Regions from separate parts of the Mycobacterium stomatepiae genome, predicted to be linked through region 1. Evidence: riboswitches for the same ligand, from Rfam matches in the RefSeq annotation. Region 1 holds a riboswitch; the other holds the start of a gene.
The links. Region 1 has a riboswitch for magnesium ahead of G6N54_RS25605 (hypothetical protein). Riboswitches for the same ligand answer to the same signal wherever they lie in the genome.
Positions count from the first base shown of each region.

Region 1 (14,440 bases):
ACTCGGTGTGCACGGGCGGATCTTGCATGACGAACGGCGGGTTATCTTGCAGTCCAATCATTTCCAGGTCGCCATAGTTGACCGTGAGGCCCTGCGCGGAGGAGAACGTCTCGTGGTCGCGCGCCGCCGACCACACATCGGCGTGCCGGGACAGCACGTAGTAATCCTGGTCGGGTGTTTCGCGGGAACGACGTGGTGCACCGGATCGTGGTCGCGCAGCGCGCGGTACATCGGCCATGGATTCGGCCAGGTGTCGGCATTGGCGAGCTCGAAGATGACCGGTGCGTTGTGAGACATAACCACAGTCATGTCTCATTAGTACGACAGTTACGATCAGATGTCAACTACACCGGTGATTCAGCTGATCAGTATGTGGAGGTAGTTCCGGAAACCTGAGCTTGGTAGGGCCAGCCAAGCATGGGCCGAATGCCGAAGCGTGGGCATCAGCCCAGTTAAACAGCTTGTTCCCCAGCAGTCTTGCGATCGCCTCGAATTTGGTGGGTGGCCGGTCTCGCCTGGGTTAATCGGCGGCGCATTATTTTGCCCGAGGATGTCATCGGTAGGTCGGTGACGAATTCGACGGCACGGGGCCGCTTGCAGGCGGCAAGACGGTCACGGCAGAACTCCATGATGGATTCAGCGGTGGGTTGTCTACGAGTCCGGGCCACTACATAAGCGACGGCGATTTCCCCTCGTATCGCATCGGGTCGACCGGCGACTCCTACGAGGGCGACGTCGGGGTGGGCGGAGATGACGCGTTCGATTTCGGCCGGATACACGTTGTAACCCGACGTGATGATCATGTGTTTGATTCGGTCTACAACGAACAGGCGTCCGGCTGCGTCCCGATAGCCGATGTCGCCTGTGCCGAGCCAGCCGTCAGTGTCGAGTGCCTCGCGCGTCGTCTCGGGGTTCCCGTGGTATCCGCTCATCACGATGGGCCCACGCACCTGGAGTTCTCCGAGTTGGCCGGGTGGCACTTCGGTGCACGAGCCGTCGAGTGCGGCGATGCGAACGTCGATCCCGGGCAGCGATACACCGATAGATCCGGGGATGGAGGGGCACAGCGGACTGTGCGTGGCGCCCAGTCCGGCGAGTTCGGTCATCCCCCAGAGCTCTATGAGAGGCACAGCGCTGCGACGGCGCCAGTCCTCTGCCTGCTTTGCTGAGAATGCCTGTCCGCCAACGGTGCACATTCGCAACGAGCGCAGATCCGCGGTATCGAGCGATTCCGCGGCCAGCAGTTTCGAGTACATCGTAGGAACGCCTTCGAACATCGTGGCGCGCTCGGCGGCGATCAGATAGAGCGTCCTGTCGGCATCGAATCGCTCCATCAGTACGACCGTGCCGCCGGCCAGAAAGGTGCTGTTGATTGCCACGTTGCCGTACACATGCGCTACGGGCAATGCGGTCACGACGATGTCTGACCGCGAGCGGGTGTGCATCGTCGCGGTCAGCGCACAGTTCAAGAGTACGGCCTGATGCGATTGCATCGCCCCTTTGGGATGACCCGTGGTCCCGGACGTATAGACGATGGCGCACAGGTCATTTGGCCGCGCATCCACCATCGTCATAGGGTGTCTCGCGCCATCGGCGAGCAGCTCGTCGAACTCCGTCGCTTCGTCCTGGGCGCCGCCGTATTCCGCAACGAGCGCGACGTCCGGTGTCGTCGCCAGCGCGGCGTAGGCGGTCGCGCTGCGTTCGGCACCGATGATGAGCGCGCGCGAACGGCAGTCGCCGAGCACATGGGCAAGCTCTGGAGCAGTGAGCATGACGTTGATCGGGTTGACGACTGCGCCGGCGCGCAGGGCCCCGTGATAGGCCACCATCCATTGCCATGCGTTCTGGCCGAACAACGAAACAACGTCACCGGTGGCGATGCCGCGACGCTGCAGTGCCACCGCGAAATTCCGTGACAAGCGCTCTAAGTCGCCGTAGGTCAGCCGCACCGTGTCAGTGATCAGGGCCAAGCCGTCGGCGTCTCGGCTTGCGGCGCAGGGAAATATCTCGCCGGGGCCGATCGAAGGTGAAGCGCCGACCACGGCCTCAGGCATCGCTGCCGTCGTTGGGCGAGTAGGTCAATACCGCCTTGGTCGTGGCGCCCCGACGCACCGCGGCGATTGCCTCGTTGATGTCGGCGAAGGCGAACGTGTCGATAATCCGATCGAAGGGGAAGCGGCCTTCCCGGTACATCTTTAGCAGCCGTGGAATGAGCATGGCTGCGACGGCGTCGCCCTCGATCACCCCGATTACCGTGCGCCCGAACAACAGATGACCTTGGTTGACGGTGATGTTGTTGGATGGGCCCTGAAATCCGACGCTCGCGCAGGTCCCCGGTGCCTGTAGCGATTCGATTGCCGCGCGTGCAACGACCGGGAGGGCGATGCAGTCGACGGTGTACTGGACGCCTCGACCACCAGTCAGGTCACGTATGAGGCCGACGGGGTCGCTCGATGATGAGTTGACGATGTGGGTTGCTCCGAGTTGGCGGGCCTTCGACAGTGCCGAGTCGTCGATGTCGACCACGATGATCGGTGAGCAACCGGCGGCGACGGCAGCGAGCACGGCGGCAAGTCCGACCGAGCCGACACCAAATACCGCAATTGACGAGCCGGGGGCGGGCTTAAGCGTGTTCAAGACCGCACCGGCGCCCGTTTGGATCCCGCAACCCAGCGGGCCCAGCAGAGCCAGTGGGAGCTCGGGACCTACCTTCACACAGCAGCGTTGGGTCGCCACCGCGAAGGTAGACCACGACGATTGCCCGAAGAATGCGCCAAGTACTGGGCCGGCGTCGTCGTTCAGGGGCGTCGTTCCGTCGCCGCGGGCTCCGGTGAAGTTCAGGCCCATGAAATGGCGGCAATGCATGGGCAGCCCGGCGGTGCAATTGTCGCAGCGACCGCAGAAATTGTAGGACAGCACCACGTGATCTCCTGGGGCGATCGTGGTCACTGCGCTGCCCACCTGCGTCACGATGCCAGCTCCCTCGTGTCCGAGGACGATTGGGGGTTCATCCGCTGCGGCCGAGGCGATTACGCCCAGATCGGTGTGACAGATGCCCGAGCTGACCTTGCGTACAACCAGCTCATCGGGACGTAGAGGTCCGATGTCGAGCTCTTCCAAACGCAGTGGCGAGGATGCTGAACGCAGCACTGCCGCTGTGGTTTTCATCCGGTGAGTCCCGCCGTTTTCTTGAGGGTGATGGTTTGGTGGTTGGTGTATTCGGCAAGCCCGTGCAGCGAGTTCTCGGCGCCGATTCCGGATTGTTTGTGACCGGCGAAGACTTGGTGCGGGGAATATTGATGAACTTCGTTGATCCACACGGTGCCGGCCTCGAGGCGGCGCGCGATGTTCTGAAGTCGCTGTACATCGGTGCCCCAGACCGACGCCCCTAATCCCCACGGTGTGTCGTTGGCGCGGGCAATGACGTCATCGTCATCGGACCAGCGCAGCAAGGGAACAATTGGACCAAACGGTTCCTCGGCCACCAGACGAGAGTTCTCCGGGGGGTTGTCGACGAGGGTGATGGGGACGAACCAGCCAGGCGCATCGCGATCGATGGTGCCCCCAAGCGCGAAGTCGTAGCCGTGCGCGCTGCAATCGTCAAAGTACTCCGCAACCTTGCGATATTGCAGCTCATTTTGGACAGGACCGAGGTCGGTGGTGGGGTCGGCGCCGTTGCCAACGACGATCGTTCGTGCGTATTCGGTCAGGGCGTCACGCACCCGGTCGTAGACCCGGTCGTGCACGTACAGCCGCTTGGCGGCGTTGCAAAACTGGCCGTTGTTCTGAAAGGCCGCCCAGAATAGATTGGGCGCCAACGTTATTAGATCGACATCATCGAGGACGATCGCCGGATCGTTGCCGCCCAGCTCCAAAGTGATTCGCTTGAGGGTTCCTGCCGCCGATCGCATTACATGCTTGCCGGTTTCGGTGCTGCCGGTGAACGCGACTTTGGCGATGTCGGGGTGCTCAGTCAGCCACCGGCCCAGCTCGTCGTTACCACTCAGCGCGCTCAGAACTCCCGGGGGAAGAATGTCTTGAACGAGCTCGACCAGTTTCAGGTCGCACAACGGGATGAACGCGCTCGGCTTGACGATGACGGTGTTGCCCGCATTGAGTGCCGGCGCGATCTTCCATACCGCAAGTAGTACAGGGAAGTTCCATGGGACGATCGCTGCTACCACTCCAAGTGGTGTGTGCCGGCTTACGACGAGCCGGTCGGTGGTGTCTTCGATGATTTCGTCCGGTAGCGATTGTTGTGCTACTTCCCGAAACCAGGTGATGGAGCCGTCAATCTCCCACTGCGCCATCGCCCGTGGCTTGCCCTGCTCACTTGTCAGCAGTGCCATGAACTCTTCGGCGTGGCATTCGAGTCGGTCAGCGATCGCAGCCAGCGCGGTTTGGCGTTCTGTATGCGGCCGTGCCGCCCACCCTGGAAAGGCGTGTCGCGCGGCTTCAACTGTTCGGTCAACATCCGTCGGATCCGCGCTGGGCACGTGGGTGAGAACCGATCGTGTCGCCGGGTTGAGAACGGGCGTTGAAGCTGCTTTTCGAGTGCGTGTTCCAGCGATGGTCATCGTGAAGTCGGAATCCACGCTCACCTGGACATCGGGAGTAGTGCGCACGTTGAGTCAATCTCCTCGTCGAGTAGTGTTGGCGCGCTATGTCTTAGAACCCGTATGACCCCCGACCGGTGTGGTCGGGGGCCGCGAGCACGCTATCGGCGTTTGATGGTCCCCAACCACGAGGCCAACCCCTCGCCCATGCCGTGGGGATCATCGAACGGGGTCCAGTGCATGCCGTCGACCTCAGCGACAGCGAGGTTCGGGTATTGGGCAACGGCGACCCGGCGCCGACCCCCGACCCGGGCAATACCGCCCGGCCGCCCGGCAATGTGCAGCTTGGGGATCGGAGTCTCGGCCAGCCACGCGTCTTGGCGCTCGAGCTTGGCCCGTAGCGGGGTGTTGTCATCACCAAACGGCACAGAACGCGGCCAGTCCAGGGTGGGACGGCGGCCTTCACCCGCATCGGCATAGGGACGCACGACCTCGGCCCATTCTTCAGGATCCATGATGCGCATCATCTGGCCTTGGGCGAAGTTGACGAAGTAGTTGTCCTCCAACACGTTTCGACCGCCCTGCTCGGTGCGGATGTGTTTGAAGGTGTCGCGGACCATCATTGGCCAGTCCTCCCATTCAAACGGAGGCAGCAATGCCTCGGCGAACGCTATGCCCCGCACGCGGCTCGCATGCGACATCGCCCAGTCGAATGCGAGGTTGGATCCCCAATCGTGGCCTACGAGAACGACGTTGTCGCCGAGATCCAATGTGTCGAGCAGGCGGTCGAGGTAGTGGGCGTGGGCCTCAAAGCTGTAGGTGCCCGGACCGACGGAGGGCAATTTGTCAGAATCGCCAGCGCCGATCAGGTCGACGGCGATTGCACGATGGGTCTCAGCGACGTGGGGAAGGACGTTGTGCCACAGGAAAGAAGACATGACGTCGCCGGGAATGAACACCACGGGGTCGCCAGCGCCGACCTCCACATAGGTCATCGTGTGGCCGTCAACGGCGGTCGACTTTTTGGAGTACTGCGCGGTGGCCGAGATGGGCTTACCTTGAGGCAGCGCGGACTGGAGAAGCACATTCTTCATCAATGCTCCGCCGGGGCTTAGTGCCGCGCCGCTGAGGTTGACTTGTTCGAAGTAGTCGTACCAGCCCGAGGCCGCGATACCCGCCTCGAAGTTGCGCTGCAGTCCTACCTCCGGCACGCGGTAGACACAGAAGAAGTCGTAGGGCGCGCGGTGGTCGGTGGCGGGGTCGTTGACTGCGTAGGCCACAATCTCCACACCTTGGGCTTGCAGCGCACCCAGAGCCCCGGCGAGAGTGCCGGCAAACGCTTCCCGCTGCGCAGGCGGCAGATCGATCCACGACTGCTTGTAGTTGTACATCTCGACGAATATTTGTTGCACAGCAATGCCTTTCGTTCGGGGTGATGGCCGATGCCCGCGGCGCGGGACTGAGTGGGGCTAGCGAGGGGATGCAGCGAACCGGTGGCGGTACTCACGGGGCGTAGTGCCCAGCCGAGCTCGAAACACTCGGTGCAGGGTTTCGACTGATCCCAAGCCGCTTTCGGCAGCGACGCGCTCCGATGTCAGTTCGGTGCGCTCGAGGAGTCGACGGGCGTACTCCACCCGCAGCCGCTCGACGAACTCACCAGGAGTCAGGCCGACCTCGGCGTGAAAGAGTCGCGCCAGATGGCGTGGGGTGACTGCGAGGCGGCGTGCCAGTGCGGCAACCGACAGGTCGTCGGTGAGATGGGCCGCGATCCATCGACGCAGCTCGGAGATGTCCGAGCGGCTACTCGCAGGCACTGACAGTGCAGCACTGAATTGGCTTTGCCCGCCGGGTCGTTGCACGAACATCACCATCAGTTGCGCGACACGCAATGCGATGTCGTCACCGTGGTCGTCGCCCACCAGGGCGGGGGCTAGATCCATCGATGCCGTAATCCCCGCGCTGGTCCAGATTCGGCCCGAGCGAATGAAGATCGGGTCGGGATCAACCTCGATCAACGGGTGGTCAGTGGCCAATTGGTCCGCGGTGCCCCAATGGGTGGTCGCGCGGTGCCCATCGAGAAGGCCAGCCGCCGCCGCGATGTGGGCCCCGGCGCACACAGCTGCCACACGACCGGCTTGCGGGCCGTGTTCGCGGAGCCAATCGCATACCTCGTCGTCGAGTACCGCAGCGGGGGTTTTGTCACCGCCGACATCGACGCGTCCGGTAACCAGGATGGTGTCGGGCCGTTCTTGCAACTCGGCAAATGTTTGGTCGACCCCAAGTCGTAGGCCAGATGACGCCCGCACGTCGTCGCGGTGCGCGGCCACCACACGAACCTCGTAGCGGGCCGCGGTGTCGGGCAGGGCGATGTTGGCCATCGCGAAGACTTCCGCAGGGCCGGCGACGTCGACGGCGTCAATCCCCGGAAAGACTGTGACCGCCACCAGATGGGTGGGCTTGGTGTGCATGGTTCCAGCCTCAACGGTCCCGCCGAAGTCTGCAATGACCAAGTATTGTCAGATACAGACATCCCACGGATGTGTCGCAACGTCTGCCGTCCCGCGTGGGCGTCGACGATCATCGCGCGACAATGTCCGTATTTGACATAGATGCGTCATTGCGGACGAACGGGCTTCCGGAGAGGCTGGGCTTGCAAGGGGAAACTCCAGTCACTCCATGACTGTCAGGCAACCGACAAAGCCGCCGTTGCGCAGACCTTGCGGGTGAGCCCTGGCGGCACTGATGACGCGACTGTCGAGGAAGCGGGCCGACGATCATGCTTTGTTGCTTCGTTCTGGGAGGGCTAGCTCTGTTCGGTCCGCACGGGGCGCGGCTCTATGCGGCTCTTCGACCTAAACGCAGGCCGCCCATCCGCGCCGAATTAACCGAACCGACGACGTCGCGCCAACTCGTGTTCGATCAGTTCGCCGGCGCCGTTGGCGTCCGGTGATGCGACAGTCCGCGGGGATGGCCGAAACGGCGCCCGTTCCCGAGCGGTTGGTGAACTCCCCGAGCGAGCTCGCCAGACGGTGGCAGCGCAGGGCGCTTGCGGGCTTGCTCACCTTTTGGGTTCTGGCGGCCTCGGTACCGGCCGTGCTGGGGATGAGCGGCCCGTGGCGGGCATTCGGCGCCGGACTTATCGTGCCCGGTTCGGGCCTACTTTATGCAGTGCCGCCAGCACACCACCCCGTTGGCGTGGGCATGGTGATCGGTCACGCGATTCTCATCGCTGTTGAGGTGGCCGCGGTGGCGTGGATGGTCAAGCGGCACAGGGCGGCGGGCTTGGTCCTCGTCGTGGTGTCGGCCCTGCTGGTGGTGGGCTGCGTGAGCGCGCCGTACGTGGTCGTAGTGGCTGGCCACTGCGCAGGATTCCTCGGCGTGCTGGTTGCCTGCGGCTGGGCAGTCGGGATTCGCCTGATCGCCCGGGCGGACAGCGTTACCCTGGTCGCGATCATCGTGACATCAGCGATCGCTGGTGCCCTCCTGACTGCCGGTCACGGAGGTTGTGCTGGACCGCTGACCTGGATACCGTGGGCGGCCTTGGTCATGGCGGTGGGCATGACGGCTGTGCTGTATACGCGTGCTCGGCTCGCGCGTCGCTCGGCACTGCGGGTAGGGACCCGACGGTTGGAATATCTCGATCAACAGCGCGGTGCTGAGCCTGCTAAGACGAATCCTGTTGACCTGCAATGCTCTTCAGCAACAGCTCGGGTTACTGAAGCAAACGTCCAACACTTGCAGCTGTTGCGTTATCTTCTCGGCGTCGCCATCAGCAGGCCGACGAGTGGGCAAGCTTCGACGACGAAGCCCAAGGTCCACTACAGCAATACCGCTATCAGGTGAACGCGCTCGGCTGGGCGCTTGCGATGTTCAATTATGCGCACGCTCCGGCTTATACCGTGTGCTCACCGACGCGCAGCTGGCGCTGTTCGATCGAGCGCAGCACAAGGCGGTCTGGGGCTATTGGTATCGGCAGAATCTGCTGGGTAACTGGGATTTCGTGAAGAGGCGTGCCGATCCAATTGACGTACCGCAGAACATCATGTTCTCCGGTTACTTGAACCTCCAGCTCGCTATGTACCGAAAGGCCACTGGTGACAGGCGATTCGACGATGCAGAGTCGCTGGTCTTCGAGTGGTCGCAGCGTCAACGCTTCGCGTTCGACCATCAAAAGATCAACGCGATAACAATCCGCAACTTCGATCAGGATCTGTTCTTGTGGCCGTGCGAACCGGTTCTCGGCCCAGGGCGGCGGCGCGGGTATGTCTTTCCTTACTGCAATACGGTGACGGTGGCTGGGATCGCGATCATGGATACCGTGAACGGGACAAGCTTCGGGACTGACATCGCACGCAGGGTCGACGAGGTGCTAGCCGCCGAATACACCTTGGGGGCTAATGATCTAGCAGCCTTCATGATCTCGGGTATCGGCTTGTCGGTACGCAGGGTCATGTCAGGGCCGGGTTCCACGGCTGGTGTCGCAGCGTTTATCGCACCGCTGCAGCCCGATCTGGCATGGCGTGCTTGGCAAGTCCTCAAGCGAGAATGGTTGCAGACCGGGCTTTACCGCCAGCCGGCGTCAGCTGGCCAAGAAATGCCTGACTGGGCATCGGGCGCTAAGACCAACGCTGAAACACTGGCGTCTGCAATGCATCTGGCCTATGCCGTTGGCGACAATCGGTGGCACGCGGAGATTTGGGAGGAGGCGACCGAACAGTTGCGATTCACCGAGGACCCCGCCAACCCGGGAGTCGCTCGTTTCGAGGATGCCTCTGTGCACGCCAAAGGGATGCTGGCCTTCGGCGGGATGGGTCATTCCGGTGCTTTCAATGACATGCTGACTAAGCCGCGTCCCGTGCAGTGGGCGACCGGGCCTCGGCTTGTCGACGTCCCTCATCCGGAAGTCCTTGTGGCGAAGGCTGTATCGGATGGCCACGGGCTCGATGTGGTCGTTCATCCCGGCCGAAATAGTCAGCGTGTCGGGCTGCGTGTTGATCGACTGCGGCCCGGAGGGTGCTACCAGGTCCACGGGGCGTTAGGCGGTCCGATTATGGCTGACGATCTGGGATGTGCGCAATTCACCGTCGATTTGGCCGGCCGCACCGTGATCGCCGTCCGCCCGACCGGATAAAGGACGTCGGGCACAGAGATCGCGGCGGTGTCATTCCGCAAACGGCGCAAGCTTCATAAGTAGTGGCAAGTCGGCGTACCGCGACACCCATTGCGCCCTTCCGTCCGGCATTGCTGCTGCGGCGCCGGCCCAACGGGCAGGCGCGATACGCCTAAGGCCTACGTCGTATTCCGTCCAGGATGCACACTCGCCACATCGGGGTCGAGAAGCCGACCACCCTTCGCTTCTGAATCGGTAGTGATTATCCGCGCTGTGCATATCAATTCGGCAGCGTCCGGTTAATGAGGAGACCGGCCAGTGCGGCGCAAACGAGGAGCAGCACCCCCAGCCGAAACCAACTCGTGCTGTTGTCTCCTCGGATGGTCTCGTAGCCGATCTGCCGCTGAATGCTGGCGTAGACGGTCTTGAGTTCGGCAGTGTTGTCGACATGGAATGCGTGTCCGCCCGATAATTCGGCGACGCGTTTGAGGGCGTCGTCTTCGACTGGCACCGACACGTGCGCACCGTCCAACTCGATTGTTCCGTCGGAGGTTCCAAAAGCGATGGTGGAGATCGGCACACCTTGATCGCGGGCGGCGCGCGCGGCGGTGAATTCGCCTCGGGGATTATCAGGGTCGGGCGGGTGGTTCTCCCGGCCGGTCGACTCCAGCACGATCCGTGCCGGTGGTGCCCCAGAACCTCCGCCGAGCACGGCGCCCACAGTGGCGATCGATTGCAGTGCGGCGAAGATAGCGTCGCCGACAGCGGTGCGATAAGAGACTTGCAGCTTGTCGATCGCAGTCGTGGTGGCCCGGTGGTCGGTTGTCGGGGATACCAACACCGCTGGACTACCCGAGAAGGCGATCAGCCCCAGATTGATTCCGGGAGAGAGCTGTTCGGTGAATTGTTTACCGACTTGCTGGGCGACGGCCAGCCTGCTCGGTGCCATGTCGGTGGCGGTCATCGCCGGCGACACCTGGATCAATAACATGACGACCGCGCTTGCGCGGAATCTGCACCGCATGGGTCGGGCCGGCCAACCCCACCGTCGACGCCAACAGGGCAACCACGAGCAGGATCGCCGGCAGGTGTCGCCATCGCCGCGAGCGCGTGGGCGCCACGCGCTCCAGTATGTCCATATTGGCAAATCGCATCAGTCGACGTCGTCGGCTGATTAGGGCCAGGACGTACAGGCCGATCAACCCGACGACGACGAACACAAACGAGAACCACCATTTGTGCTCGAAACCTGACATCGTCAATGGGCCGAGCATAGGCACCGTCATCTCCGGGAATCCGTTCGGCGCCAGTAACTGTCGGCTTCAAGCGACAACGCTGTTTGCTGCGCGGCGCTATGCATCAGTGGATCCTTTCCGCGGGCGTGGTCGTCGGGTCAGTGGTCGGCTGCCTGGACGATCCAGGGTTGCCGAGGCGAGGGTGCGCCGGGGGCCCCAGAGAACCATCTGCGCCGTTTAGCACTCCAACGGAGCGCAACCGTAACAGGTTGATGGAGAACGGCGTTCAGGATCCGAACGACGAAATAGGCCCGCGGCGAAGTGGGGAGAGTACCGAATCCGCAGACGGCGGTTTATTACTCGTATCCAATGGTGGTTCCCCACCTCCTCGCAACCGGGACGCACGCGGGCGTCGCTTCACAGCACACGAGGCATTGCGCCCAGCCCGACCGGCTGAGCACGCACCCCTCTCGTCAGAGCTTCGGCACTGCACGTCGTATTCGCGACCGAAAAGCCCAGCCGCAGAAGCCACTTGGGCTCAACCCTTAAGCCGGGAAGAGCTGTCCTGACCCGGGGCGTCTTTCGACGTTCGGGGTCAGTGGCCTATATCCGTACAGACGCCTCACCTAGCGAGGTGCTACCGCAATTCTCAATGCTGGGCTCGCCCCGGTCAAGCCGACTGGCAGATCTCTACGCTTTCTTCACACCAACTCGATATCTGAGCTACGTTCTCGACGGCTTCACTAGACACCGACGAAATTGCACCCGCCGCCGAGGCCGGCTCAAACCCTCGCCGTTCTCGGCAGGGGACTGGACCTTCGAATGCCGCCAGGTGTGCGCTCGGCGAGGCCTGCGCTCAGAGCACGCCCGGGGGCCGGGCTGGACACCACCCCCCCCTTCGGGAATACGGGGGAACTGAACGGATTCCGATGTCGCGGCATGCAGCTTCGCAGCAGCGGCCACGGGTTGACCCGATGAGCTGATGTGTGCCAGGCTTGTTCACGCAGCACCTCGATAGGTGAGGCGTCCGCACGGATACAGGCCACTGACCCCGAACGTCGAAAGACGCCCCGGGTCAGGACAGCTCTTCCCGGCTTAAGGGTTGAGCCCAAGTGGCTTCAGCGAGTCTGATACGCCGTGCAGTGCCAAAGCTCTGACGAGAGGGGTGCGGAGACCATCTCTGAGATGTGTGCTCTCTCACCTGTGCTAGTAGGTACGACCCTGCGGGCGTGGTGAATGCCGCGTGGCTAGAAGGAGGTGAGGGCCCAAATGGGAAGTGACAGTGGTCCGTATCCCAGTCCTCGGATAGGCCCATCCGGCCACCTCACGTACCGCTGAGTGGGGGGTGCAGCCGGATCCGTCTGTGCTGCAAAGGAGTTCCCTCATGACCAACGTATTGACGCTGCCCACCACGCTGCGCTACCTGGCCGGCCAAACCCCACTAACGGTTGTACCGGCTGCCTGCCCGCGGACCGACTTACAGACCGAACTATCCATCGCCGCAACCCGATTCGAATTCGCGGTCGGTGTAGGTGCGATGCTGGGCGGCCTGGTCGGCCTGGGTGTGGGCGCAGCCGGTGGCTGCGTCGTCGGCGCCGCATCGGCAAGTGCCATCGGCGCCGTCGTCGGTGGCGCAACGCTGGGTATCCCGGTGGGCATCTACAGCCTGGTCCAACTCAACAACGTCGTCGGCCAGACTGCGGCCTAGCCAGGAGTGCAACATGATCGACACAATCGACATCGCCGTGCGGATCGCCGCAGGACTTGGCCTGGGCGCGGCCATCGGGCTGGAACGGCAGTGGCGATCGCGCAACGCCGGTTTGCGCACCGCAGCGCTGGTCAGTCTTGGCGCCACGCTGTTCGTCGTGATGGGTGCCTACGCGTTTACCGGTGTCAACGCCGATCCCACCCGCGTCGCAGCCCAAGTCGCTTCCGGTATCGGCTTTCTCGGCGCTGGCGTCATCATGAAACAAGGTGCCACCATCTCGGGACTGAACACCGCCGCCACCTTGTGGGCCGCCGCTGCGGTGGGAGCGCTGGCCGGCGGGGGGCTGTTAATCCCTGCGGTGATCGGCGCAGGTGCGGTGATCGCCGCCAATATCGTCCTGCGACCGATCGGGCGCCTTCTGGACCAGCATCATGGCTCGGGAACTGAAAAGTCCTCTGCCGAATATCGATTCGAGGTTCGTTGTGCGACGCGCGCCGAAGCGCACATCCGCAGCTTGGTGTTTGACGCCATCTCGCGACCCAACCTCACCGTGCAATCGATCACCGCAATCGACCTGCCCGACGATCAAGGTGTCCGCATCGCCGCGACCGTGATTGCCGACGAACGCGACGATCACCGTATCGAAGCCGCGCTCGCTGACGTCATCAAGGCCCCCGAGGTCACCGCGGTGCGGTGGATCGCCGAGGAGATGAGCCTTGCCGACTAGCGACAAGACCCACTCGGGCGCTCGAGCAGAGGTAGAACTAGATCGCAGCGCCGGGGTTGAGAATGCCCAGCGGGTCCAAGGCCTGCTTGATGCGCTGATTCAGCGCCGTCACCTCGGGCCCGAGATAGCCGTCCAGCCAGGGCCGCTTGAGCCGGCCCACCCCGTGCTCACCGGTGATCGTGCCGCCCAATCCAATGGCCAGGTCCATGATTTCGCCGAACGCGACCTGAGCCCGTGCTGTCATCGCGGGGTCGGCGGCGTCGTACACGATCAGCGGGTGAGTGTTGCCGTCGCCGGCGTGCGCTATCACCGAGATCATCAGGTCGTGTTCCCCGGCGATGCGGGCAATCCCGGTCACCAGGTTGCCCAGCGCCGGCAACGGCACCCCGACGTCTTCGAGTAACAGCGATCCCTTGGCCTCGACGGCGGGGATGCAGAACCGGCGCGCGGCGACGAACGCCTCGCCCTCGACCGGGTCGTCGGTGGTGAAAACGTCCGTTGCATTGTTTTCGGCGAATATCGAGGCGATCAGTTCGGCGTCCTCACCGCTGGCCCGGCCGCGCTCGTCGGAGCCGGCGACCAGCATCGCCGCAGCCCCGCGATCGAGGTCCATGCGCAGGATGTCCTCGACGGCATTGATCGCCGCCGAGTCCATGAACTCCAGCATCGCGGGCCGCAGCCGCGACGAGACCCCGAGCACCGCGTCGACCGCCGCCTCGACCGAGGCGAAGCTCGCCACCACGACGCTCGACGTGTTTTGCGCGGGCAGCAGCCGCAGCGTCACTTCCGTGACGACGCCCAGCGTGCCCTCGCTGCCGACGAACAGCTTGGTCAGCGAAAGCCCCGCCACATCCTTGAGCCGCGGACCGCCCAGCCGGACGGCGGTGCCGTCGGCCAGCACCACCTGCATACCCAGCACGTAATCGGTGGTGACGCCGTACTTGACACAACACAGGCCCCCGGCGTTGGTGGCGATGTTGCCGCCGATGCTGCAGATTTCGTACGACGACGGGTCCGGCGGATACCACAGGCCGTATTTGGCGACGGCCTTCTTCACTTCGGCGTTGAGCAGGCCCGGCTGGCAGACCGCGGTCCGGGTGACCG
Region 1 covers NZ_AP022587.1:5,366,197-5,380,636, forward strand. The annotation lists partial or broken gene G6N54_RS31425 (cytochrome P450) at 1-309, opposite strand, end outside; gene G6N54_RS25565 (class I adenylate-forming enzyme family protein) at 453-2,054, opposite strand; gene G6N54_RS25570 (NAD(P)-dependent alcohol dehydrogenase) at 2,047-3,168, opposite strand; gene G6N54_RS25575 (aldehyde dehydrogenase family protein) at 3,165-4,595, opposite strand; gene G6N54_RS25580 (haloalkane dehalogenase) at 4,718-5,968, opposite strand; gene G6N54_RS25585 (GlxA family transcriptional regulator) at 6,026-7,024, opposite strand; gene G6N54_RS25590 (hypothetical protein) at 7,524-8,399, shown strand; gene G6N54_RS25595 (linalool dehydratase/isomerase domain-containing protein) at 8,458-9,687, shown strand; partial or broken gene G6N54_RS25600 (VWA domain-containing protein) at 9,947-10,952, opposite strand; M-box (ykoK) riboswitch at 11,360-11,542, opposite strand; M-box (ykoK) riboswitch at 11,905-12,073, shown strand; gene G6N54_RS25605 (hypothetical protein) at 12,286-12,609, shown strand; gene G6N54_RS25610 (MgtC/SapB family protein) at 12,623-13,336, shown strand; gene G6N54_RS25615 (FAD-binding oxidoreductase) at 13,374-14,440, opposite strand, start outside.

Region 2 (14,440 bases), 2.0 Mb from region 1:
GTTCGACGGCTTCGACACCCCGACCCTGGTCGGCCCGCCGCAACGGACAGGACTCGGGGCGCGAGCCGTCGAAGAGTTCCAGGTGTCCGCGGAGACCACCCAGGCGCTGGGCGAGCTGGCCCGGTCCTGCCGCACCACCGTCAGCACGGTGCTGCAGGCGGCCTGGGCCCAGTTGCTGATGCGGATGACCGGTCAGCCGGACGTCGCGTTCGGCACCGCCGTCTCCGGGCGGCCGACCGACCTGCCCGGAGCGGAAAACATTGTGGGCCTGATGATCAACACGGTGCCGATCCGGGCCAACCTCAACTCGGCCGAAACCATCGGCGATTTGCTCGACCAACTGCAAAGCTCTTACACCGACACACTCGAACACCAGTACTTGGGGTTGAACGAAATTCACCGAATCACCGGGCACGACCAGCTGTTTGACACTATGTTCGTCTACGAGAACTACCCGATCGACACCGCAGCGTTGTCGGGCGTTCAGGATCTAACGATCACCAAGTTCACGAACCGCGAGTACAACCACTACCCGCTGTCAGTGCAAGCCGTGCCGGGCCACGAATTGGGCCTTCGCATCGAATATGACACCGATGTCTTCGACAAGGCCAGTATCGAAACGTTGGTCGAGCGGTTACGGCGAGTGCTGGTGGCCATGACTGACGATGCAGGGGACGAGTAATGGCCGATGGAAAACGGCGGCTGTTATCGATTGACCTTGCGGACGAGAGTGAGACCGCGCGGTTAGACGAGTGGGGCAACCGTGCGGTGTTGACCCGGCCGGCGACGGCGGTGACGATGGCGGAGCTGTTCGCCGCGCAGGTCGCCAGCGCTCCGGAGGCCGTCGCGCTGGTATGCGGGGGCCGGTCATGGACCTACGGTGAAGTCGACGAGACCGCCCAGCGGCTGGCGCGGGTGCTGACCGGTCATGGTGCCGGTCCGGGTCAGTTTGTGGCGCTGTTGTTTTCGCGTTCTGCCGAGGCGATCGTGTCGATGCTCGCGGTGCACAAAGCCGGAGCCGCCTACCTGCCGATCGACCCCGCGCTGCCCGACGCGCGCATGGAGTTCATGCTCGGCGATGCCACCCCGGTAGCGGCGATCACGACGGCGGCCCTGCGGTCGCGGTTGGACGGGGCCAATCTGGTCGTCGTCGACTTCGACAACCCGGGAGACGACCCCGGCACCGAATTGTCGGCACCGGCGCCCGACGATCTGGCGTACATGATCTACACCTCGGGCACCACCGGGGTCCCCAAGGGTGTGGCGATCACTCACCAGAACGCGACGTCGCTACTGGAGAAGCTGCACTCGGCCGTACCGGCCGGCCCGGGACAGATTTGGTCGCAATGGCATTCGTACAGTTTCGACGTCTCGGTCTGGGAGATCTTCGGCGCGCTGCTCCACGGCGGGCGATTGGTGATCGTTCCCGAAACGGTGGCCAGTTCGCCGGAGGACCTACACGCCCTGCTGCTGGCCGAAAACGTCAACGTCCTCTGCCAAACCCCTTCTGCGGCAGCGATGTTGTCGTCGCAGGGCTTGGAGTCGGCGGCGGTGTTCGTGGCCGGCGAGGCGCTCCCGTCCGAGGTGGTAGATCGGTGGGCGCCTGGTCAGGTGTTGATCAATGCCTACGGGCCGACCGAGGGCACGATCTATGCGGCGATGAGTACGCCGCTGACGCCAGGTGCGCCGGCGCCGATCGGAGTGCCGGTGCCGGGCGCGGCGTTGTTCGTGTTGGACAAGTTCCTGCGGCCCGCTCTCGAGGGCGTGACCGGTGAGTTGTACATCGCCGGTCGCGGGGTGGCCGTCGGTTATCTGCGCCGGGCCGGTCTGACCGCGTCGCGCTTTGTCGCGTGCCCGTTCGGTGGTCCCGGCGCGCGGATGTATCGCACCGGCGACCTGGTGCGCTGGGGCGCCGACGGGCAGTTGCAGTACCTGGGGCGGGCCGACGAGCAGGTCAAGATCCGCGGCTATCGCATCGAATTGGGCGAGGTACAAGCGGCTTTGGCCGGCCTGGACGGGGTGCAGGCCGCGGTGGTGATCGCTCGCGAGGATCGTCCCGGCGACAAGCGGCTGGTCGGGCACGTCACGGTCACCGGCGATGTCGACACCGCGCAGATGCGCACCGAGCTGGCCGAGCGGTTGCCGGCCTACATGGTTCCGTCGGCGATCGTCGTGCTCGACACGCTGCCGCTGAACGTGAGCGGCAAGCTCGACAAACGTGCCCTGCCGGCACCCGAATACGCCAGCGGTGGGGAGTATCGCGCGCCGTCTGACGCGATCGAGGAACTCCTGGCCGGGATCTACGCCCAGGTGCTCGGCGTCGAACGCGTCGGCGTCGACGACTCCTTCTTCGACCTCGGTGGCGACAGCATCCTGTCGATGCAGGTCTCAGTGCGCGCCCGCGCGGCCGGCGTATTGTGCCGTCCCCGAGACATTTTCGTCGAGCAGACGGTAGCGCGGCTGGCCCGGGTGGCGACGATGACCGACGGCGCGGACGGTGTCGTCGACGAGGGCATCGGCGACGTGGTCGCCACCCCGATCATCCGCTGGCTGCAAGGCGTGGTGGGCCCCGTCGAGCAGTTCAACCAGACGATGGTGGTGCAGGCCCCGTCCGGAGTGACCGAGGCCGACGTGGCGCCGGTGCTGCAGGCGTTGGTCGATCGGCATGCCACCCTGCGGTTGCGGGTCGAGGACGATGACGCCGGCGAATGGTCGCTTCAGGTGCCCGAAGTCGGGGCCGTGGATGCCGCGGGTCTGCTGCGGTCGGTGGACGTGTTGTCCGACGAGGCGCTCGTCGAGGCGCGGTCGCGTTTGAACCCGGCCGCCGGAATCATGTTGAGCGCGTTGTGGGTTGGTTCCACCTCGCAGTTGGTGCTGATCATTCATCACCTGGCCGTCGACGGTGTGTCGTGGCGAATCCTGTTGGAAGACTTGAATATTGCTTGGGCGCAGCATCACAGCGGACAGCCGCTGGCGTTGCCCCCGGGCGGGACGTCGTTCGCCCGCTGGTCGTCGCTGCTCGAGGAGTACGCGCAGCGCCCCGCGGTCGTGGAGCAGGCCGAGGCGTGGCGCCGAGTGGCCTCGGTGCCGGCCGCGCTGCCGGCCGTGCGCCCGGAGGTGGACACCTATGTCAGCGCAGAACAGCTGTCGGCCGAGCTCGACATCGAGACGACCCGCCAGCTGTTGGGTGAGGTGCCGGCGGCGTTTCACGCTGGGGTGCAAGACATCCTGTTGATCGCGTTCGGGTTGGCCTGGGCGGAGTTCCTGGGCACCGGCGCACCGATTGGCATCGGCGTCGAGGGCCACGGCCGCCACGAGGAATTGGCTCGGGGCGTCGACCTGTCGCGCACGGTCGGCTGGTTCACCACCAAGTACCCGGTGTCGCTGGCCGTCGGCGGCCTGGACTGGTCCAAGGTGGCCGCCGGTGACGCGGCGCTGGGCCCGGTGATCAAGGACGCCAAGGAGCAGCTGCGCGGCCTGCCCGATCCGCTCACCTACGGTCTGCTGCGCTACCTGAACCCCGATGTCGACCTGCACGGCGGCGACCCGGCGATCGGTTTCAACTACCTGGGCCGGCTGGGTGCCGGCACGGCGGCCGAGCTCTCCGGGGATTTGTGGCGGATCTCCGAAGACGGGTTGTCGGTCGCCGGCGCGGCCACCGCGGTGCCGCTGCCACTCATGCACACCGTCGACCTCAACGCGGGCACGATGGACACCGAAGCGGGCCCGCACCTGCACGCCAGCTGGACCTGGGCGCCCTCGGCGCTGGATGGCGAGCAGATCAGCCGGCTCAGCGCGCTATGGTTCGAGGCGCTCAGCGGCATCTGCGCTCACGTGCGCAATGGCGGGGGCGGCCTGACGCCGTCCGACCTGGCGCCGACACGGCTGACCCAGGAGCAGCTCAACCAGCTCGAGCAGCAGTACCATCTGGTCGACGTCCTGCCGCTGACGCCCGTGCAGCAGGGCCTGCTGTTTCACGCCAGCGTCGCCCAGGGCGGCGACAACGGCGACGACGTCTACGCGGTGCAGCTGGGGATCACCATCGCCGGAGACATCGAGCCACAGCGGTTGCGCGAGGCCGTGCAGGCGGTGGTCAACCGGCACCCCAACCTGGCGGCCCGGTTCTGCGCGCAGTTCGAGGAGCCGGTCCAGGTCATTCCGGCCGAGCCCGTCATGGCTTGGCGCTACATCCAGCTCGACAGCGACGAAGCCGGCCACGACGAGCAGATCGAGCGGCTGTGCGCCGACGAACGCGACGCGGTCAGCGATCTGCTCGGAAAGCCCGCGTTCCGCGCGGCGTTGATCCGCACCACGGAGAACAAGCACCGGTTCGTGCTGACCAACCACCACATCGTGATGGACGGGTGGTCGCTGCCGATCCTGCTGCGCGAAATCTTCGCCAGTTACTACGGGGAGCGGCTACCCGCGCCCGCGTCGTACCGCAGCATCCTCACCTGGCTCGCCGAGCAGGACCGCCCCGCGGCTCAGGCGGCGTGGCGCGAGATGTTCGAAGGCTTCGACACTCCGACCCTGGTCGGCCCCGCCACCCGGATGGGGTTGGGGCGGCGACGCGTCGACTCGTACCGGGTGTCCGCGGAGACCACCCGCAAATTGAGCACGTTGGCCCGCTCCTGCCACACCACCGTCAACACGGTGCTGCAGGCCGGGTGGGCACAGCTGCTGATGTGGCTGACCGGCCAGCGCGACGTCGCCTTCGGTACCGCGGTCTCGGGGCGGCCCCCCGAGGTGCTCGGCTCGGAATCGATTGTCGGCCTGTTGATCAACACCGTTGCGGTGCGGGCCAACACCACCGTGGCCACCACGATCGCCGACCTACTCGACCAGCTGCAGACCGCGCACAACAACCGGCTCGAGCACGAGCACCTGGGCCTGTCCGACATCCATCGCGCCACCGGCCACGACCAGTTGTTCGACACGCTGTTCCTGTACGAGAACTACCCGATCGACACCAATGTGCCGGTGGGCGTGCACGAGCTGGCTATCGCCGACGTCACCAACCGCGAATACAACCACTACCCGCTTTCCGTGATGGCCTTACCGGGCCACGAGCTGGGCATCCGCGTCGAGTACGACACCGACGTGTTCGACCCGGCCAGCATCGAAACGCTGGTGGAGCGGTTCCAGCGGGTGCTGGTGGCCATGACCGCCGACCCGACCCAGCGGCTGTCGTCGATGGACGTGCTGGATGCCGGTGAGCATGCTCGCCTGGATGAGTGGGGCAACCGCGCCGTGCTGATCCAGCCGGACGAGGGCACCACGATCCCGAAGATGTTCGCCGCGCAGGTGGCGCGCACCCCGGACGGGGTGGCGCTGGTGGATGGCGAGCGGTCATGGACCTACCGCGAGCTCGACGAGGCAGCCGAACGGTTGGCGCGGGTGCTGGTCGGCAAGGGCGCGCGCCCGGGCGAATGCGTGGCGCTGCTGTTCAACCGGTCGGCCGAGACGATCATCGCGATGGTGGCGGTGCTCAAGTCCGGGGCGGCCTACCTGCCGATCGACCCGGTCATGCCCGACGCACGGCTCGAGTTCATGCTCGGCGACGCCACGCCGGTCGCTGCGGTCACCAACGCGACCATGCGGTCGCGCTTCGACGGGGCGGATCTGGCGGTCATCGACGTCGACGACCCGGACCTGTCGATCCCTTCGGACGTCACCTTGCCGGAAGTGGCGCCCGAGGATCTGGCGTACACGATCTACACCTCGGGCACGACCGGGGTACCCAAGGGCGTGGCGATCACCCACCACAACGCGACGTCGTTGCTGGAGGCACCAAATCCCGGCGCGCCGACGGGACCGGGGCAGGTGTGGTCGCAGTGGCACTCCTACAGCTTCGACGTCTCGGTGTGGGAGATCTTCAATGCCCTGCTGCACGGTGCCCGGCTGGTCGTGGTGTCCGATTCAGCGGCGGCGTCGGCCCACGAGCTGCGTGACCTGCTGGTCGCCGAACAGGTGACCGTGGTGGGTCAGACTCCGTCGGCGCTGGCGATGATGCCGGGCGAAGGGCTGGAGTCCGCGACGTTGGTGATGGCGGGGGAGGCATCCCCGAACGAAATCGTGGACAAGTGGGCGCCCGGACGGGTGATGATCAACGCCTACGGCCCGACCGAAGCCACTATCTACGCCGCGATCAGCGCGCCGATGAAGGCCGGCGAGGGCGCCCCGATCGGTGTGCCGGTGCCGGGTGCGGCGTTGTTCGTGCTGGACAAGTGGCTACGACCGGCCCCCGAGGGCGTGGTCGGTGAGTTGTACATCGCCGGCCGCGGGGTGGCCGTCGGTTATCTGCGCCGGGCCGGTCTGACCGCGTCGCGGTTCGTCGCGTGCCCGTTCGCCGGCGCGGATGCGCCCGGACAGCGCATGTATCGCACCGGCGACCTGGTGCGCTGGGGCGCCGATGGGCAGTTGCAGTACCTGGGGCGGGCCGACGAGCAGGTTAAGATCCGCGGTTTCCGCATCGAACTCGGCGAGGTTCAGGCCGCGCTGGCCGCCCTCGACGGGGTGCAGGCCGCGGCGGTGATCGCGCGCGAAGACCGTCCGGGTGACAAGCGGCTGGTCGGGTACGTCACGGTCACCGGCGATGTGGACACCGCGCAGCTGCGCAGCGCGCTGGGCGAGCGGCTGCCGGGCTACATGGTTCCGACCGCGGTGGTCGTGCTCGACACGTTGCCTCGGACGGTCAACGGCAAGCTCGACAAACGCGCACTGCCGGCACCGGAATACCAGAGTGCGGTCCGATACACCCCGCCCGCGACACCCACCGAGGAGATCGTGGCCGGGATCTACGGCCAGGTGCTCGGCATTGAGCGGGTCGGCGTCGAGAACTCCTTCTTCGACCTGGGCGGCGATTCGCTGTCGGCGATGCGAGTCGTCGCCGCGATCAACACCGCGTTCGATTCCAGCCTCTCGGTGCGCACGCTGTTCGAGGCGCCGTCGGTTCGCACCATGAGCCAGCGCCTGGACAGTGACGACGACTCGGACGAGACCGATGCCAACGGCCCGAGTTACGTTGTGGTGCACGGTCGCGACACCGAAGAGCTTCGTGCCAGCGACCTCACGCTGGACAAGTTCATCGACGAGACGACGCTGCTCAACGCTCCGACGCTGCCGGGCCCGAGCGCCGAGGCGCGCACGGTGTTGTTGACCGGGGCAACCGGCTTCCTGGGACGCTACCTGGCCCTGGAGTGGCTCAAGCAACTGAAACGTGTTGACGGCAAGCTGATTTGCCTGGTGCGAGCCGGCTCCGATCAGGAGGCATGGCGTCGTCTGGAGAAGACATTCGACAGCGGCGACCCGCGGCTGATGGACCACTTCCACCAGCTGGCCGCCGACCATCTCGAGGTCATCGCCGGCGACAAGGGCGAAGCCAACCTGGGTCTCGACGAGCAGACCTACCAACGACTGGCCGACACCGTCGATCTCATCGTCGACTCGGCCGCCGTGGTCAACCAAGTGCTGCCCTACCGAGAGCTGTTCGGGCCCAACGTCGTTGGCACCGGCGAACTGATCAAGTTCGCGCTGACCTCGCGGATGAAGCCCTACGCCTACGTGTCGACCTCCGACCTCGGCCGCCAGGTCGAGCCCGCGCTGTTCACCGAGGACGCCGACATCCGGGTGATCAGTCCCACCCGCGTCCTGGACGGCAGCTTCGCCAACGGCTACGGCAACAGCAAGTGGGCCGGTGAGGTGCTGCTGCGGGAGGCCAATGAGCAGTTCGGCCTTCCGGTTTCGGTGTTCCGGAGCGGCATGATCCTGTCCGACGTCAGCTACGCGGGCCAGTTCAACATGACCGACGTCGTCACCCGGATGATCCTGAGCCTGGTGGCCACCGGCGTCGCGCCCGCTTCGTTCTACAAGCGCGACGAGAACGGCAATCGGCAGCGGACGCATTACGACGCGCTGCCAGTCGAGTTCGTCGCCGAGGCGATCGCCACCCTCGGGGCCCAAGTGGTCGACGGGTTCGAGACCTACCACGTGATGAACCCGCACGACGACGGCATCGGAGTCGACACCTGTGTCGACTGGTTGATCGAGGCCGGCTATCCGATCCAGCGCATCGACGACTTCGCGGAGTGGGTGCGGCAATTCGAGATCGGCCTGCGCGCTCTGCCGGATCGGCAGCGGCAGCACTCCGTGCTGCAGATGCTGCAGCTGATGCTGCACAACCCCGAGCAGATCCAGCCGCTCGAGCCGACGCGCGGGTCGTTCGCGCCGACCGACCGTTTCCGTGCTGCGGTGCAGGAAGCGAAGATCGGTGCTGACAACGACATCCCGCAGATCTCGGCATCGGTGATCATCAAGTACGTCACCGACCTGCAGCTGGTGGGACTGCTCTAGTCGTGCGCTCGTGACGCAGTTTCCTTCCCGTCCGGGAACCGAACGCGTTTTATGTCGTGACCTGGCGGGCGCGGTGCATCTGGCGCCCGCGGCCGAGCTCATCGACCGCACCTCGGCATACGGGGTCGCATTTCGTGACAACGAGGTCCTGCTTACCAAAGAGCAAGCAGGCGATGGGTTTTGGGACTTGCCGGGCGGAGGCGTGGACGAGGGGGAGTCGTTCGTCGCGGCGCTGGAGCGCGAACTGTGCGAAGAGACCGGGTTGTCGCTGACATCCGCGCCCCGGCCCATCTGTCAATTCGAAGAGCACTTCTTCGAGCGCACCCGGGGCGAGGCGTGGCGATCGCGGCGGCATTTCTATGTGATCGGCGTCTGTGGCAGCGTCCGCACTGATGGCAATGGTGACGACTTGGCGGGTGCGGCTTTTCTGCGGGTCGAGGACACCCGGATCGCGCCGGTCGCGGCCGCGGTGATTCAGATTGCGCGCGATACCTTGGAAAAGTCGACGGCTGACTACGATTAGCCATGAACACGAAGACGTGGCGCCAGTATACCGGAGTGCTCAGACGATGACAACAGCCCGCGTCCCCGGACTGCCGCTCGGCGAGGCCAAGGCCGCCGCCGACGAGGCCGCCGTCCCCGACTACATGGCCGAGCTCAGCATCTTCCAGGTGTTGCTGAACCATCCGCAGCTGGCGCGCGCGGTCAACGACCTGCTGGCGACCATGCTGTGGCACGGTTCGCTCGACGCCCGGCTACGAGAGCTGGTGATCATGCGGGTCGGTTGGCTCACCGCGTGCGAATACGAGTGGACGCAACACTGGCGCGTCGCCACCCGGTTGGGCGTGACGACCGACGACCTGCTCGGTGTGCGCGATTGGCAAGGGTACGACGCATTCGGGCCTACCGAGCGCGCGGTGCTGGCGGCCACCGACGACGTGGTGCGCGACGGTACGGTCAGTGCCGAGAGCTGGGCGGCATGCGAGCGCGAATTACGCGGCGACAAAACGACTCTCGTGGAGCTTGTCGCCGCGATCAGCGCGTGGCTGATGGTCTCGTCGATACTGAAAAGCCTGGACGTCCCGCTGGAGGAGGGCGTGGGCGGCTGGCCGCCCGACGGGCGCTCACCCGCGAGTTGATTGCCATGCCCGGCAATAACTCCTAGCGTCGAGGAATGCGAACCAGAGTCGCCGAGCTGCTCGGTGTGGAGTTCCCGATATGCGCGTTCAGCCACTGTCGCGACGTCGTCGCCGCGGTCACCAACGCGGGCGGTTTCGGCGTCCTGGGTGCGGTCGCACACAGCCCGCAACGGCTACAGAGCGAGCTGACCTGGATCGAGGAGCAGACCGGCGGCAAGCCTTACGGGGTCGACTTGCTCCTGCCGCCCAAATACGTCGGCGCCGAGCAAGGCGGAATCGAGGCGAAGCAAGTCAGGGAGTTACTTCCCGAGGAGCACCGCGCGTTCGTCGAAGAGCTGCTGGGCCGCTACGGCATCACGGCGCCTGCCGAACCGCCGCGCGCGTCCGGCGGCGGCCTCAACATCTCGCCAAAGGGTTACGAGCCACTCTTGGAAGTGGCCTTCGCACATGACATTCGGCTGATCGCCAGCGCGCTCGGCCCGCCGCCGGCCGACCTCGTCGAACGCGCACACGGCCACGACGTGCTGGTCGCCGCACTGGCCGGCACCACCGCGCACGCACGCCGGCACGCCGCGGCCGGCGTCGACCTGATCGTCGCGCAAGGCACCGAAGCGGGCGGCCACACCGGCGAGGTGGCGACCATGGTGCTGGTTCCCGAAGTCGTCGATGCCGTCGCGCCGGTCCCGGTGCTGGCGGCGGGTGGGATCGCCCGCGGCCGCCAGATCGCGGCCGCCCTGGCCCTGGGCGCCGAGGGCGTGTGGTGCGGCTCGGTCTGGCTGACCACCGAGGAGGCCGAGACCGACCCGGTGGTCAAGGAGAAGTTCCTGGCCGCCAGTTCGTCGGACACCGTGCGATCGCGGTCGATGACGGGCAAGCCCGCGCGGATGCTTCGGACGGCCTGGACCGAGGAATGGGAGCGGCCGGAAAACCCGGCCCCGCTCGGCATGCCGCTGCAAACCACCCTGGTCACCGAACCGCAGGTGCGCATCAACCAGGCGGCCGCCCATCCTGGGGCCAAAGCGCGCGAACTGGCAACCTATTTCGTCGGCCAGGTGGTCGGTTCGCTCGACAAGGTCCGGCCGACCCGTTCGGTGATGCTCGACATGATCGAGGAGTTCGCCGAAACCATCGGACGGCTGGAGAGCTTGACCGACGACTGAGCCACGGGGCCGCGGGTGAGCCGCGCCACTCAGGCTCCGTATTGGTGCAGCTCAGCGGCGCACGACCTGACAAAAAGCTGTGAGGACGCCCAGAACTTTGGCAGCACGGGCCAGATGGCATTGACCGGGTTGGGGCAGTCGTGGAGTATTATCGAAGCACCTCGTTAGGTGAGGCGGCTGCACGAACACAGGCCACTGACCCCGAACGTCGAAAGACGCCCCGGGTCAGGACAGCTCCTCCCGGCTTAAGGGTTGAGCCAAAGTGGCTTCCGGAGTTCCGGACAGGTCGTGCGGTGCCAAAGCTCTGACGAGCGGGGTGCGGATTTCCGGCGGTCGCCGGATTCTGAGCTCTGTGCGCGCAAACAGGCGCGGGTAGCCGCACGCGCCGTGGCCGTAGAGGAGGTGAGGGACGCATGAGTTCCAGTGGCAGTCCGGATGGATATCCCGGACACGTTCCGTCCCGATCCGACCCTCGGTCCGTCGCCTTGAGCTAACGAATCAACTTACCGCTCAAGCGTTCTCGGATCGGAACCGTGATGGGTCGGGACACATCAGTCCAGTCAGCACCCGTTTGCAATTCCGTTAGGAGACGATCATGACCGCAGTACTCTTCGACGAAGTAGTTGCCGTAGCGCCCGTCCGCAACCTGCGCGTCGTGCGCGACACCACCCCGGCGCAGGCGCCCGCTGCCAAGAAGGTGACCCGTCAGGTCCAGGCCCGGCACTTCGGCGCCGGCGACCCGCTGGTGGACGGCGCGGCCCGGCTGCTGAGCATCCCGGTCCGGCACGTCTACGCCGCGCTGTGGCGCGTTGGTGTGCTCGAAGTTCGGGCATGAGGTTGGCCTACCGCGAAACTGCATCTGCCGGGGTTCTCACTCGGTGTTTGGGCAGGCAGTTGCAGTCTCGCGGTAGAGTCGAGCGGCGTCGATCCGGCAATCACCGGGGAGCCTTCGGAAGAACAGCCCGCACGGCCCAGTAGACCCGAACGGTTAGGCCCGTCATAGCCCGAATCGAGCGGCCACGCGTAAGCGCGGCAAGCGGGGTGGTACCGCGGTGCTCGCGCAGGTTGCGCGACCTCGTCCCCGGCCTGACCGTAGGCACGCAGGAGGCGACGCGCACCGTGACCGAAAACGTTGACGCCAGGGCTTATCCGAAGCTGGCCGGGGGAGCCCCCGACTTCCCGGCGCTGGAACTCGAGGTCCTCGACTACTGGACTCGTGACGACACCTTCCGGGCCAGCATCGCGCACCGCGACGGCGCCGAAGAGTACGTGTTCTACGACGGGCCACCCTTCGCCAATGGGCTGCCGCACTACGGGCACCTGCTCACCGGCTACGTGAAAGATATTGTCCCGCGGTATCGCACGATGCGCGGGTACAAGGTGGACCGCCGATTCGGCTGGGACACCCACGGGCTGCCCGCCGAGCTCGAAGTCGAACGCCAACTCGGCATCACCGACAAGTCCCAGATCGACGACATGGGCATCGCGGCGTTCAACGAGGCCTGCCGAGAATCGGTGCTGCGCTACACCGACGAGTGGCAGGCCTATGTCACCCGCCAGGCCCGCTGGGTCGATTTCGACAATGACTACAAGACGTTGGACCTGCCCTACATGGAGTCGGTGATCTGGGCGTTCAAACGGCTGTGGGACAAGGGCCTGGCCTACGAAGGCTACCGGGTGTTGCCGTACTGCTGGCGCGACGAAACCCCGTTGTCCAACCACGAATTGCGGATGGACGACGACGTCTATCAGAGTCGGCAGGACCCGGCCTTGACGGTCGGCTTCAAGGTCGTCGGGGGCGAGCTGGACGGCGCCTATCTGCTGGTGTGGACGACGACGCCGTGGACCCTGCCGTCCAACCTGGCCGTTGCCGTCAACCCGGACGTGACCTACGTCGAGGTCGAGGTCGAGGTCGAGGTCGGAGATCGGCGCTTCGTGCTCGCCGAGGCGCGGCTGGGCGCCTACGCAAAAGAACTCGGCCTCCAGGATGGCCAGGCGCCCGAGGTGCTCGGCAGCTATGCGGGCACGGACCTGTTGGGGACCCGCTACCTGCCGCCGTTCCCGTACTTCATGGACCCAGAACCGGGGCGAGCCAATGCGTTCCAGGTGTTGCCGGGTGACTTCGTCACCACCGAGGACGGCACCGGGATCGTGCACATGGCGCCGGCCTACGGTGAGGACGACATGGCGACCACCGACAAGGTGGGCATCGTGCCGGTCACCCCGGTCGACTCCAAGGGCCGCTTCGACGCCACCGTCCCGGACTATAAGGGTCAGCACGTCTTCGACGCCAACCCGCATATCATCCGCGACCTGAAGAATGGCAGTGGGCCCGCAGCTGGCAACGGAGCGGTACTGATCCGCCACGAAACCTACGAGCACCCCTACCCGCATTGCTGGCGATGCCGCAATCCGCTGATCTATCGGGCGGTTTCGTCATGGTTCGTCACGGTCACCGAATTTCGGGATCGCATGGTCGAATTGAACCAGCAGATCACCTGGTACCCCGAACACGTCAAGCACGGCCAATTCGGTAAGTGGCTGCAGGGCGCCCGAGACTGGTCGATCTCGCGAAATCGCTACTGGGGCAGCCCGATTCCGGTGTGGAAATCCGACGACCCGGCGTACCCGCGGATCGACGTCTACGGCAGCCTCGACGAGCTGGAGCGCGATTTCGGGGTGCGGCCCACCAATTTGCACCGGCCCTACATCGACGAGCTCACCCGGCCCAACCCGGACGACCCCACCGGCGCCAGCACGATGCGGCGCATCCCCGACGTGCTCGACGTGTGGTTCGACTCGGGCTCGATGCCGTATGCCCAGGTGCACTATCCATTCGAGAATGCGGACTGGTTCGACACCCACTATCCGGGCGACTTCATCGTGGAATACATCGGGCAGACCCGGGGCTGGTTCTACACGCTGCATGTGCTTGCCACCGCTCTGTTCGACCGGCCCGCGTTCAAAACCTGTGTGGCACACGGGATCGTGCTGGGTTCCGACGGTCAGAAGATGAGCAAGTCGCTGCGCAACTACCCGGACGTCAGCGAGGTTTTCGACCGCGACGGTTCCGACGCGATGCGCTGGTTCCTGATGGCCTCGCCGATCCTGCGCGGCGGCAACCTGATCGTCACCGAGCAGGGCATCCGCGACGGCGTGCGTCAGGTGCTGCTGCCGCTGTGGAATGCCTATAGCTTCCTGGCCCTCTACGCGCCGAAAGTCGGTACCTGGCGCACTAATTCGGCTAACGTGCTGGACCGCTACATCCTGGCCAAGCTGGCGGTGCTGCGCGACGAGCTGACCGGCTCGCTGGACGTCTGTGACATCTCCGGGGCCTGCGAACAGCTACGTCAGTTCACCGAGGCGCTGACGAATTGGTATGTGCGACGGTCACGTTCGCGATTCTGGGCGGAAGACCCCGACGCCATCGACACGCTGCACACCGTGCTGGAGGTCGTTTCGCGACTGGCCGCCCCGCTGCTTCCTTTGGACACCGAGATCATCTGGCGCGGTCTTACCGGCGGACGTTCGGTGCACCTGACCGACTGGCCGCGAGCCGACGGGCTGCCGGCGGACGCCGGTCTGGTCGCCGCGATGGACCAGGTTCGCGAGGTGTGTTCGGCCGCGTCGTCATTGCGGAAAGCCAAGAAGCTACGGGTGCGGCTGCCCCTGCCGAAACTGACTGTCGCAGTGGAGGATCCACAGCTGCTGGTGCCGTTCACCGACTTGATCGCCGACGAGCTCAACGTCAAGAGCGTGGAGCTGACCGACGCGATCGACACCTACGGC
Region 2 covers NZ_AP022587.1:1,162,052-1,176,491, reverse strand. The annotation lists gene G6N54_RS05590 (non-ribosomal peptide synthetase) at 1-682, shown strand, start outside; gene G6N54_RS05585 (non-ribosomal peptide synthetase) at 682-8,352, shown strand; gene G6N54_RS05580 (NUDIX domain-containing protein) at 8,363-8,875, shown strand; gene G6N54_RS05575 (carboxymuconolactone decarboxylase family protein) at 8,922-9,491, shown strand; gene G6N54_RS05570 (NAD(P)H-dependent flavin oxidoreductase) at 9,527-10,651, shown strand; M-box (ykoK) riboswitch at 10,805-10,974, shown strand; gene G6N54_RS05565 (Rv1535 family protein) at 11,247-11,486, shown strand; gene ileS (isoleucine--tRNA ligase) at 11,771-14,440, shown strand, end outside.
Region 2: another riboswitch for magnesium. It lies ahead of G6N54_RS05565 (Rv1535 family protein); the one in region 1 lies ahead of G6N54_RS25605 (hypothetical protein).